3 regions of the Lysobacter sp. genome follow, and region 3 is predicted to be linked to each of the others. Evidence: predicted binding sites of a transcription regulator. Region 3 holds the regulator's gene; each other region holds the start of a gene.
What was found. The regulator HrcA, encoded in region 3, represses chaperone genes, less so after heat shock. The targets are predictions, from matches to a motif close to TTNGCACTCNNNNNNNNNGAGTGCNAA.

Region 1 (3,273 bases), on a different contig from region 3:
GGGCGTGGAAGAAGCACTGGAATACCTGGAAACGCATCGCGGCCAGGATGATGCCGGCGCTGACCTCGTGCTCACCGACGTCTACCTGAAGGGTGCGCTCAGCGGCAACGACCTGCTGGCGCGACTGCGCGACGACTTCGGTTACGGCAAGCGGCGCCTGCCCGTGCTGGTGATGACCGGCGACGCCAATGCCGACAACCAGAGCGCGCTGCTGCGCGCCGGCGCCAACGACCTCGTGCTCAAGCCGATCGAGGAACGCCTGCTGGTGACCAAGACGCTGTTCCAGTTGCGCCTGGCGCGACTGGGCGAGCCGGCCACTCTGGACTCATGAGCGAGACCGCAGACCGCATCCGCCTGGAGCCGTCGTGGAAGGCCCGCATCGGCGATTACCTGCAGCGGCCCGAGATGCAGGCCCTTTCGGGCTTCCTGCGCGACCGCAAGGCAGCCGGCGCGCGCATCTTTCCGCCCGGTCCGAACATCTTCGCCGCATTCGACGCGACGCCGTTCGACCAGGTGAAGGTGGTGATCCTGGGCCAGGACCCGTACCACGGGATGGGCCAGGCGCATGGGCTGTGCTTCTCGGTGCAGCCGGGCGTGGGCGTTCCGCCGTCGCTGGACAACATCTTCAAGGAAATCCAGCGGGACCTGGGCATCCCGCGGCCCGACCACGGCTGCCTGCTGCCGTGGGCGCGGCAGGGCGTGCTGCTGCTCAATGCCGTCCTGACGGTGGAGGAAGGCCGTGCCGGCGCCCATCAGGGCAAGGGCTGGGAAGGCTTCACCGACCACGTCGTCGACGTGCTCAACCGCGAGCGCGAGGGGCTGGTGTTCATGCTGTGGGGCAGCTATGCCCAAGCCAAGGGCAAGGTGATCGACCCTCGCCGGCACAGGGTGCTCAAGGCGCCGCATCCGTCGCCGCTGTCCGCGCACCGCGGTTTCCTCGGCTGCGGGCATTTCTCGGCCGCCAACGAATACCTGGCCCGTCACGGCAAGACGCCCATCGACTGGTCGTTGCCGTCCAGGGCCACGCTACCGACCTGACCGCCGGCGGGCTCAGCCCGCATTTCCCGGCGGGAGCCGGTGGTGAACTTTCTCGTCCCGGCCGGGTCTATGAACGGCGTCGCGAAACACCGGGCCGGTCACGCGGTCCCGACGCTCCTCTCACGCGCCAAATGGTTGATTTATCAGGCGATCCATTCGGGATGGCCGGGCAACTCGACCCGCCGCGCTTTGTCCCACCCATGAAACACTGAGGCCCTTTCGACCTTTAGCAGACCACCATTTCGACTGCTAAGATGCCCCCCATGACCCAGAACACCCTGTCCATCCCGCTGGTTTCCAACAACCTCCCGGTGCCGAGCGCCCTCGGCTCGCTGGACGCATACGTCAACGCCGTGCACCGCATCCCGGTGCTGAGCGCCGAGGACGAGCAGGCACTGGCCCGCCGCTTCCGCGACCAGGAAGACCTGGACGCCGCCCGCGAGCTGGTGCATTCGCACCTGCGTTTCGTCGTCCACGTGGCCCGTGGCTACAACGGCTATGGCCTGCAGATGGGCGACCTCATCCAGGAAGGCAACATCGGCCTGATGAAGGCGGTCAAGCGCTTCGACCCCGACCAGGGCGTGCGCCTGGTGTCCTTCGCGGTGCACTGGATCCGCGCGGAGATGCACGAGTTCATCCTCAAGAACTGGCGCATCATGAAGGTCGCCACGACCAAGGCGCAGCGCAAGCTGTTCTTCAACCTGCGCAAGTCCAAGACCCGCCTGGGCTGGATGAACGCCGAGGAGGTCCGCGCCGTGGCCCAGGACCTCAACGTCTCCGAGCGCGAAGTGCTGGAGATGGAGTCGCGCCTCTCGGGCCGCGACATCGGCTTCGACGCGCCGGATGAGGACGACGACAACGCCCCGCCGTCGCCGGTGGCCTACCTGCGCGCCGACGGCGAGGACCCCTCGCAGGCGTACGAGCGCGAGGACGAGGAAGACAACCACCTCGCCCTGCTGCGCGAAGGCCTGTCCGGACTGGACGCCCGCTCGCGCGACATCATCCGCCGCCGCTGGCTGGACGCCGACAGCAAGATCACGCTGCAGGAACTGGCCGACGAATACGGCGTTAGCGCCGAGCGCATCCGCCAGATCGAGGCCAACGCGCTGAAGAAGATGCGCGCGCTGTTCGCGGCATAACGCGACCCGCGTCGAACGACTCACGATGGCCCGGCACTGCCGGGCCATCGGCTTTTGGGCGACCGCATTTCACATTGTCTTCATTGCCTTGCATGGACTTTCCCCTCGCCCTCCGCCACCGCGCGGTGCGGTGGCGGGGAAGGGTGAACCCAACGCAAGGAGTCTCAGGATGAGTACGAAGCTGGCTGGAATGGCTTTGGTGCTGTGCGGTTCGATGCTGGGTACGTATGCGCCTGCCGCGAAGGCGGGAGACGTGAGCAATGCGAGCTTGGCGTGCTATGTGGACACATCGGCGTTTGACCAATTGACGTCGGGCTTCTGCGCGAGCGGCTGGACGCCCGCCCAGCCCAACCCGACCGTCGCACACTTCGAAGTCATCGGCCTTGCGCCGGGCAACTACACGTTTACCTGGTCGTCCGCGCAATGCGGAAACGTGGCGTGGTGCAACCAGTCGATCCGGAAGGACACCAGCGTCGGCGGCCATCCCGTCACGCTGACGGTTACCATTCGCGACAACGACACCGGTGCCAGCAAGACGGTGAGCGCCACCGCCGAGTACATCGACATCTGGACGTAAGCGAGTACCGACGGCAGCCGCGATGCGGCTGCCGTCTTCGATGTACGGCAACAGGATGACCGTCGCGCGCTGGGGAAGGCGCACTGGCCATGTCTACGGCGCGCGCTCCTGCCCCGTCTCTTGGCCGCCCAGGATGATCCGCGCGTGGCGCTGGTAGCTCCAGTAGGCCCAGGCCCAGTTGATCAGCACGATGATTCGGTTGCGGAAGCCGATCAGGAAGAACACGTGGGCGGCAAGCCAGAACCACCAGGCGATTAGGCCCGAAATCTTCAGCCCATGCAGGTCGACGACCGCGGCCATGCGGCCGATGGTGGCGAGGTTGCCGAAGTCGCGATAACGGAACGGTGGGGCTGTCGCGCCGGCGAGGCGCGACCGGATCACGCGCGCTACGTGCGAACCCATCTGCTTGGCGGCGGGCGCGACGCCCGGCACCGGCTTGCCGTTCTGCTGCACGCTGGCCAGGTCGCCCGCGACGAAGATCTCCGGATGGCCCGGCACGCTGAGATCGGCTTGCACGGG
Region 2 (3,273 bases), on a different contig from region 3:
CCGGAGCCGCGCGCGGGCCGGTCATGGAATGGCGTGTCGCGTCCCGGCACCGCGGCGGCGATTGGCGTAGGCTGCGACCGATGGCCGAGGAGGCTCGATGTCCCCCCAACGCTGGCTGCTCTCCGCCGTCCTGCTGCTGGTCCCGGGCCTGCAGGCCGTGGCGCAGCCTGGCGATGCGCACGGCATCCGCGTGCGCGCGGCCTGCCTGCTGGCCGCGCCGTCCCCGCGCGTGCTGGCCGACCTGAGCTGCGAGAGCGCCATGGACTGCTGGCGCGATCCTGCCTCGATGGACGTCCTCGACGCGGAGACCGGCAAGCGCGTGGGCGAGGGCGTCAAGGACCTGGTCTATGTGGACGCGACCGGCCGCCTGCTGCCCGAACCGCCGATGCAGGGAACGATCCGCGCGGTCTGGACACTGGGCCTGTCGGCCGCGGCGAAGCCCATTCGCCTGCAACTGGTGCAGGGCGACGAAACGGCCACTGCGGCATTCGAACCTGCCGCCGATTGCACGGCCCTGCCGGCCGCGGCGGTGAAGCGCCTCTCCGGCGGCTGAGGCTCAGCGCCCGCGCTGGCTTGCGCCGCGCAGGCGGCCGATGCGCTGCTCGGCCAGCTGCTCGACTACTTCCACCAGTGGCGCCTTCGAGCGCATTGGCGCATCGCGGAAGGCGGCGAGCAGCCGCAGTTCCAGCGGGTCCTCGACCAGGATGGCGTCGGCCGCCGCCACCGAATCCAGTGCGGTTTCGGCCGACAGCCCCATCGAGCCGCGCCCGGTCGCCAGCCATTCGAACTGCACGCCGGTCACCATCGCGATCTCGCGCAGGTGCGCCACGCTGGGGAACTTGCCGCGTGCCGATTCCCAGTGGCCCACCGCGCTGCGCTGCACTCCGACGGCAGCTCCGAGTGCAGCCTGCGAAAGGCCTGCATGACGGCGGGCGAGGCGGATGCGCTGCTGCGGTGTCATGGCTGCTACCTGTAGTCACCTGGCGAACAAAATACATCAAAGCCTGTGCGCCAGCGGTAGCCTCCTTCACGCGATTTTCGAGGCACACCCGGCGCTTTCATGTTTTTCCGACACGATTGGGCTACCGATGCTCAACGGTCGGACTCTACCTGGGTACTGGCCGTTCTGCCACGGAGTGCACAAGATTCGCTGGCGCCAGCAGGGACGCGAAGCGCGACAAGGCGTCGGTTCGGGGACGGGTGCAGGGACGCACCAAGCACAGGACAAGCCACTCCGCACCAAAGAGCGCGTTCCACGGGACGCGCTCTTTCTTTTTCCGCTTCCCGCGCGCGTGTTGCCGCAATCCGGACGGATTTGCGTTCAGCCCCTTGAAAGCTTTTCGCCACCCCCCAATCTCCCGGCAATCCCGGTTCCCCGGGGTTTTCTTCGCCACCGAACTTGGCACTCATCGGTGGCGAGTGCTAAAATTTCGAAAGTTTTTGTTCCGTTTCAACAACTTACATCACTCCTCGGAGGTTTGTCCGCCATGAATATCAAGCCGCTCTACGACCGCGTGGTCATCAAGCGCATGGAAGAAGAAAAGATGTCCGCCGGCGGCATCGTGATCCCCGACTCGGCGACCGAGAAGCCGATCAAGGGCGAAGTCGTCGCAGTGGGCGAAGGCAAGGTGTTCGACAACGGCAACGTGCGCGCTCCCAAGGTCAAGGTCGGCGACAAGGTGCTCTTCGGCAAGTACAGCGGCACCGAGGTCAAGCTCGACGGCACCGAATACCTGGTGGTGAAGGAAGACGACATCTTCGCGGTGCTGGCGTAACGCCAGCACGGGGAACCGGGAATGGGAAATCGGGAATCGTAAAGGCGCCGCGCGCCGACATCCCTTATCCCATCCCGCTCCCTCTCCTGCTTTCAACCATTCCCCATTCCCAATTCCCCATTCCCGGAGTTTCAGAACATGGCAGCCAAGGAAATCCGTTTCGGTGAGGACGCGCGCGTCAAGATGGTGCGCGGCGTCAACATCCTCGCCAATGCCGTCAAGGCCACGCTCGGCCCGAAGGGCCGCAACGTCGTGCTCGAGAAGAGCTTCGGCGCTCCCACCATCACCAAGGACGGCGTGTCCGTCGCCAAGGAAATCGAACTGCAGGACAAGTTCGAGAACATGGGCGCGCAGATGGTGAAGGAAGTCGCTTCCAAGACCTCCGACAACGCCGGTGACGGCACCACCACCGCTACCGTGCTGGCGCAGGCGCTGATCCGCGAGGGCATGAAGGCGGTCGCCGCCGGCATGAACCCGATGGACCTCAAGCGCGGCATCGACAAGGCCGTGACCGAGGCCGTGGGCGAGCTGAAGAAGATCAGCAAGCCGTCGTCGACCTCGAAGGAAATCGCCCAGGTCGGCGCGATCTCGGCCAACAGCGACACCAACATCGGCGACCTCATCGCGCAGGCGATGGACAAGGTCGGCAAGGAAGGCGTGATCACCGTCGAGGACGGTTCGGGCCTGGAGAACGAGCTCGACGTCGTCGAGGGCATGCAGTTCGACCGCGGCTACCTGTCGCCGTACTTCATCAACAACCAGCAGTCGATGCAGGCCGAACTGGACGATCCGTTCATCCTGCTGCACGACAAGAAGATCTCCAACGTGCGTGACCTGCTGCCGGTGCTGGAAGGCGTCGCGAAGGCTGGCAAGCCGCTGCTGATCATCGCCGAGGAAGTCGAGGGTGAAGCCCTGGCGACCCTGGTGGTCAACACCATCCGCGGCATCGTGAAGGTCTGCGCCGTGAAGGCCCCGGGCTTCGGCGACCGTCGCAAGGCGATGCTGGAAGACATGGCCATCCTGACCGGCGGCACCGTGATCTCCGAAGAAGTCGGCCTGCAGCTCGACAAGGCCACCATCAAGGATCTCGGCCGCGCGAAGAAGGTGCAGGTCTCCAAGGAGAACACCACCATCATCGACGGCGCCGGCGAAGCCTCGGGCATCGAAGGCCGCATCAAGCAGATCAAGGCGCAGATCGAGGAGACCTCCTCCGACTACGACCGCGAGAAGCTGCAGGAGCGCGTGGCCAAGCTGGCCGGCGGCGTGGCCGTCATCAAGGTCGGTGCCGCCACCGAAGTCGAGATGAAGGAAAAGAAGGCCCGCGTCGAAGACGCGCTGCACGCCACCCGCGCTGCCGTTGAAGAAGGCATCGTTCCGGGCGGCGGCGTCGCGCTGCTGCGCGCGAAGGCGGCCATCGCCGGCCTGAAGGGTGCCAACGAAGACCAGAACCACGGCATCCAGATCGCCCTGCGCGCGATGGAAGCGCCGCTGCGCGAGA
Region 3 (3,273 bases):
AGACCGCGACCTTGCGATCGCCGCCCTTCTTGTCCATGCCGTAGGCCAGCGCGGCCGCGGTGGGCTCGTTGATGATGCGCTTGACGTCCAGACCCGCGATCTTGCCCGCGTCCTTGGTCGCCTGGCGCTGGCTGTCGTTGAAGTACGCCGGCACGGTGATGACGGCCTCGGTCACCGTCTCGCCCAGGTAGGCCTCGGCGGTCTTCTTCATCTTGGCCAGCACTTCGGCCGAAATCTGCTGCGGGGCCATCTTGCGGCCCTCGGAGGTCTCGACCCACGCGTCGCCGTTTTCATGCTGCGTGATCTTGTACGGGACGAGGCCGATGTCCTTCTGCACTTCAGCGTCGGTGAACTTGCGACCGATGAGGCGCTTGACGGCGAAGAAGGTGTTCTTCGGATTGGTCACGGCCTGGCGCTTGGCCGAGGCGCCGACCAGGACTTCGCCGTCCTTGGTGAAGGCGACGATGGACGGGGTGGTGCGGTCGCCTTCGGCGTTTTCGATGACGCGCGCCTTGCCGCCTTCCATGATCGCCACGCACGAATTGGTCGTGCCGAGATCGATACCGATGATCTTGCCCATGGTGATTGCTCCCTCTCGAATGCTTTGAATGCTGGGGCGGTAACGCACCGCCGATGTCCGCTATCTGGGGGTTTGGCCCTGCCCTTCAAGGGCGGGCGCCGCCGGATCGGTGCCTTCCGCTCAGTCGTGCCGGGCGACGACGACCAGCGCCGGACGCAGGAGACGCTCGTTCAGCAGCCAGCCCTTCTGGTAGACCTGCACCACGTCGCCGGGCGCGTGGCCCGCGGCCTCGACCATGCTCATGGCCTGGTGCTTCTCCGGATCGAACGGCTGGCCGACCGGATCGACCGCGACCAGGCCGTTGTCCGATGCCACCTTCAGCAGCTGGCGCAGCGTCAGTTCCATGCCTTCGCGCAGGTGCTGAGCGGTATCGGCCTGCACCGACAGGCCCGCTTCGAGGCTGTCGATGACGGGGAGCAGTTCGCCGAGCAGGCGCTCGTTGGCGAACTTGCGCGCCATCTCAACCTCGCGCGCCATGCGTCGGCGCTGGTTCTCCAGATCGGCGCGCTCGCGCAGCGAGTCCTCGCGAAGCTGCGCGGCCTCGGCGCGGGCCGCCTCGAGCTGTGCGGACAGGTCCGCGCCGGACTCGTCGACGGGAGCCTGCGTGGTCTCGTTGGGTTCGCCGGAAGTGATGCTGGAAGTCATGCGGTTGCTCCATCCCTGCGCCATGGGCGCTCAAACATGCGAAAAGCCGCGCTCGGCGGCGCGTCAGGCCAGCAATGGGGCCGGCCTGCAGGCTTTCAAGACGAATCGCGGCCCGCGTGCCGGTCAGGTGGGCCCAGGCCGGGTCAGGTTTCCGGCTGCAATGCCGCGCCCAGCGCGTCAGCGGCGGCCTGCACGACCGGGATCACGCGGTCGTAGGCCATGCGGCTGGGGCCGATGACCCCGAGCACGCCCAGCACCTGGCCCGCTCCGCTGGCGTAGGGGGCGGTTACCAGCGACATGCCTTCCAGGGGTGCCAGCCCGGTCTCCTCGCCGATGAAGATGCGCACGCCCGGCGCCTGCACGGTGCGTTCGAGCAGTTGCAGGATCTCGCGCTTGCGGGCAAAGGCGTCGAACAGTTCGCGCAGGCGGTCCAGGTCGGCCAGTTCCTGCACGCCCATCAGCCGGGTCTGGCCGGCCAGCACCATGTCGTCGCCGCCGGGCGCGAGCGCCTGCTCGGCCAGTTCCACCGACTGGGTCAGCAGCACCTGCATTTCGTCCTGTGCGCTGCGCAACTCGCGCAGCAGCGTGCCGCGGATGTCGGCGATGGTGCGGCCGGCGAAATGGGCATTGAGGTAGTTGGCCACGCGCTCCAGCTCGCCCGCGTCGAACGGACGACGGGTCTGGACCATGCGGTTCTGCACCTCGTTGTCGGCGAAGACCAGGATCGCCAGCACGCGCGGACCGTCCAGCGGCACGAACTCGATGCGCCGGAACGCGAACTGCTCGCGCCTGGGCACGCTGACCACGCCGACGAAATGGGTCATCGCCGAGAGCAGCTCCGACGCGCTGCCCAGCAGCGCCTGCGTGCCGGTGCCGACCGGCAGCTCGCCGCGCAGGCGCGCCACGTCGGTGTCCGGCAGCGGACGCACCTGCAGCAGCGAGTCCACGAACAGGCGGTAGCCCTGCGCGGTCGGCACGCGACCCGCCGAATGGTGCGGCGCGCTGAGCAAGCCCACGTCTTCCAGGTCGGCCAGGATGTTGCGGACCGTCGCCGGACTGATGTCCAGCCCCGAATGCCGCGCCAGGGTCTGGGAGCCGACCGGCTCGCCGCTGCGGATGTAATGGCCGATCAGCGTGCGCAGCAGCTGCCGGGCGCGCGGGTCGAGGGAGGGATCAGCGGGTTTGCGGCTCATGCCGGGATATTTGACGGCCACCGCGTCTCACGCAAGCCGTCACGGTCGCGCAACCCGGATCGGCTATTCGCTTCCGGTGAGACGGCCGCCCGCTATCACGCGCACCCCACACAGGGCAAAATCGCGCTCCATGCTCGTCCACCTTTCGCTCAAGCAATTCGCCGTCGTCACCGAAGCCGAACTGGCCTTCGGCCCCGGCCTGACCGTGATCTCCGGCGAAACCGGCGCCGGCAAGTCGCTGCTGGTCGACGCCCTGGGCCTGCTGTCCGGCCTGCGCGCCGACAGCGGCGTGGTCCGCCACGGCGCCGATCGCGCCGAACTGGTCGCCGAATTCGCCCTCGGCGACGTTCCCAAGGCCAGCGAATGGCTGCGCGAAAACGAGCTCGACGAGGACGACGCCTGCCAGATCCGCCGCGTGATCCGGGCCGACGGCGGCTCGCGCGCCTGGGTCAACGGCCGGCCGGTCACGCTGGGCCAGCTGGGCGAACTCGCCGGGCTGCTGGTGGAGATCCATGGGCAGCACGAACATCAGGCGCTGATGTCGCGCCCCAGCCAGCTGGCACTGCTGGACGCCTTCGGCCGCACCGACAGCGAACGCCGCGCGGTCGAGGCCGCCGCGGCTCGCTGGAGCGCACTGCTCGCCGAACGCGACGCCCTGTCGGCGCGCGGCGACGTCTCCGACCGCATCGAGTGGCTCCAGCACCAGCACGCCGAACTAGACCGCGAGGAACTGGAGCCCGAAGCCATCGCCCGGCTGCAGGCCGACCATCGTCGGCACGCGCACGCGGCCGGCCTGATCGCCGCCTGCGACGGCGCCTTCGCGCAACTGGGCGGCGAGGAAGGTCCTTCGCTCTC

Region 1: rpoH (RNA polymerase sigma factor RpoH) is a predicted target of HrcA. The motif match lies at 1,265-1,291, and genes of this name have one in related genera.
Region 2: groES (co-chaperone GroES) is a predicted target of HrcA. The motif match lies at 1,400-1,426, and genes of this name have one in related genera.

Annotation. Positions count from the first base shown of each region.
Region 1 is NZ_DASRTS010000011.1:46,356-49,628, reverse strand. It holds gene VFE83_RS02025 (response regulator) at 1-331, shown strand, start outside; gene ung (uracil-DNA glycosylase) at 328-1,038, shown strand; gene rpoH (RNA polymerase sigma factor RpoH) at 1,302-2,177, shown strand; gene VFE83_RS02010 (hypothetical protein) at 2,347-2,754, shown strand; gene VFE83_RS02005 (NAD(P)/FAD-dependent oxidoreductase) at 2,848-3,273, opposite strand, start outside.
Region 2 is NZ_DASRTS010000029.1:28,746-32,018, forward strand. It holds gene VFE83_RS07735 (hypothetical protein) at 98-553, shown strand; gene VFE83_RS07740 (helix-turn-helix domain-containing protein) at 557-961, opposite strand; gene groES (co-chaperone GroES) at 1,488-1,775, shown strand; gene groL (chaperonin GroEL) at 1,914-3,273, shown strand, end outside.
Region 3 is NZ_DASRTS010000038.1:48,460-51,732, forward strand. It holds gene dnaK (molecular chaperone DnaK) at 1-580, opposite strand, end outside; gene grpE (nucleotide exchange factor GrpE) at 701-1,225, opposite strand; gene hrcA (heat-inducible transcriptional repressor HrcA) at 1,369-2,418, opposite strand; gene recN (DNA repair protein RecN) at 2,549-3,273, shown strand, end outside.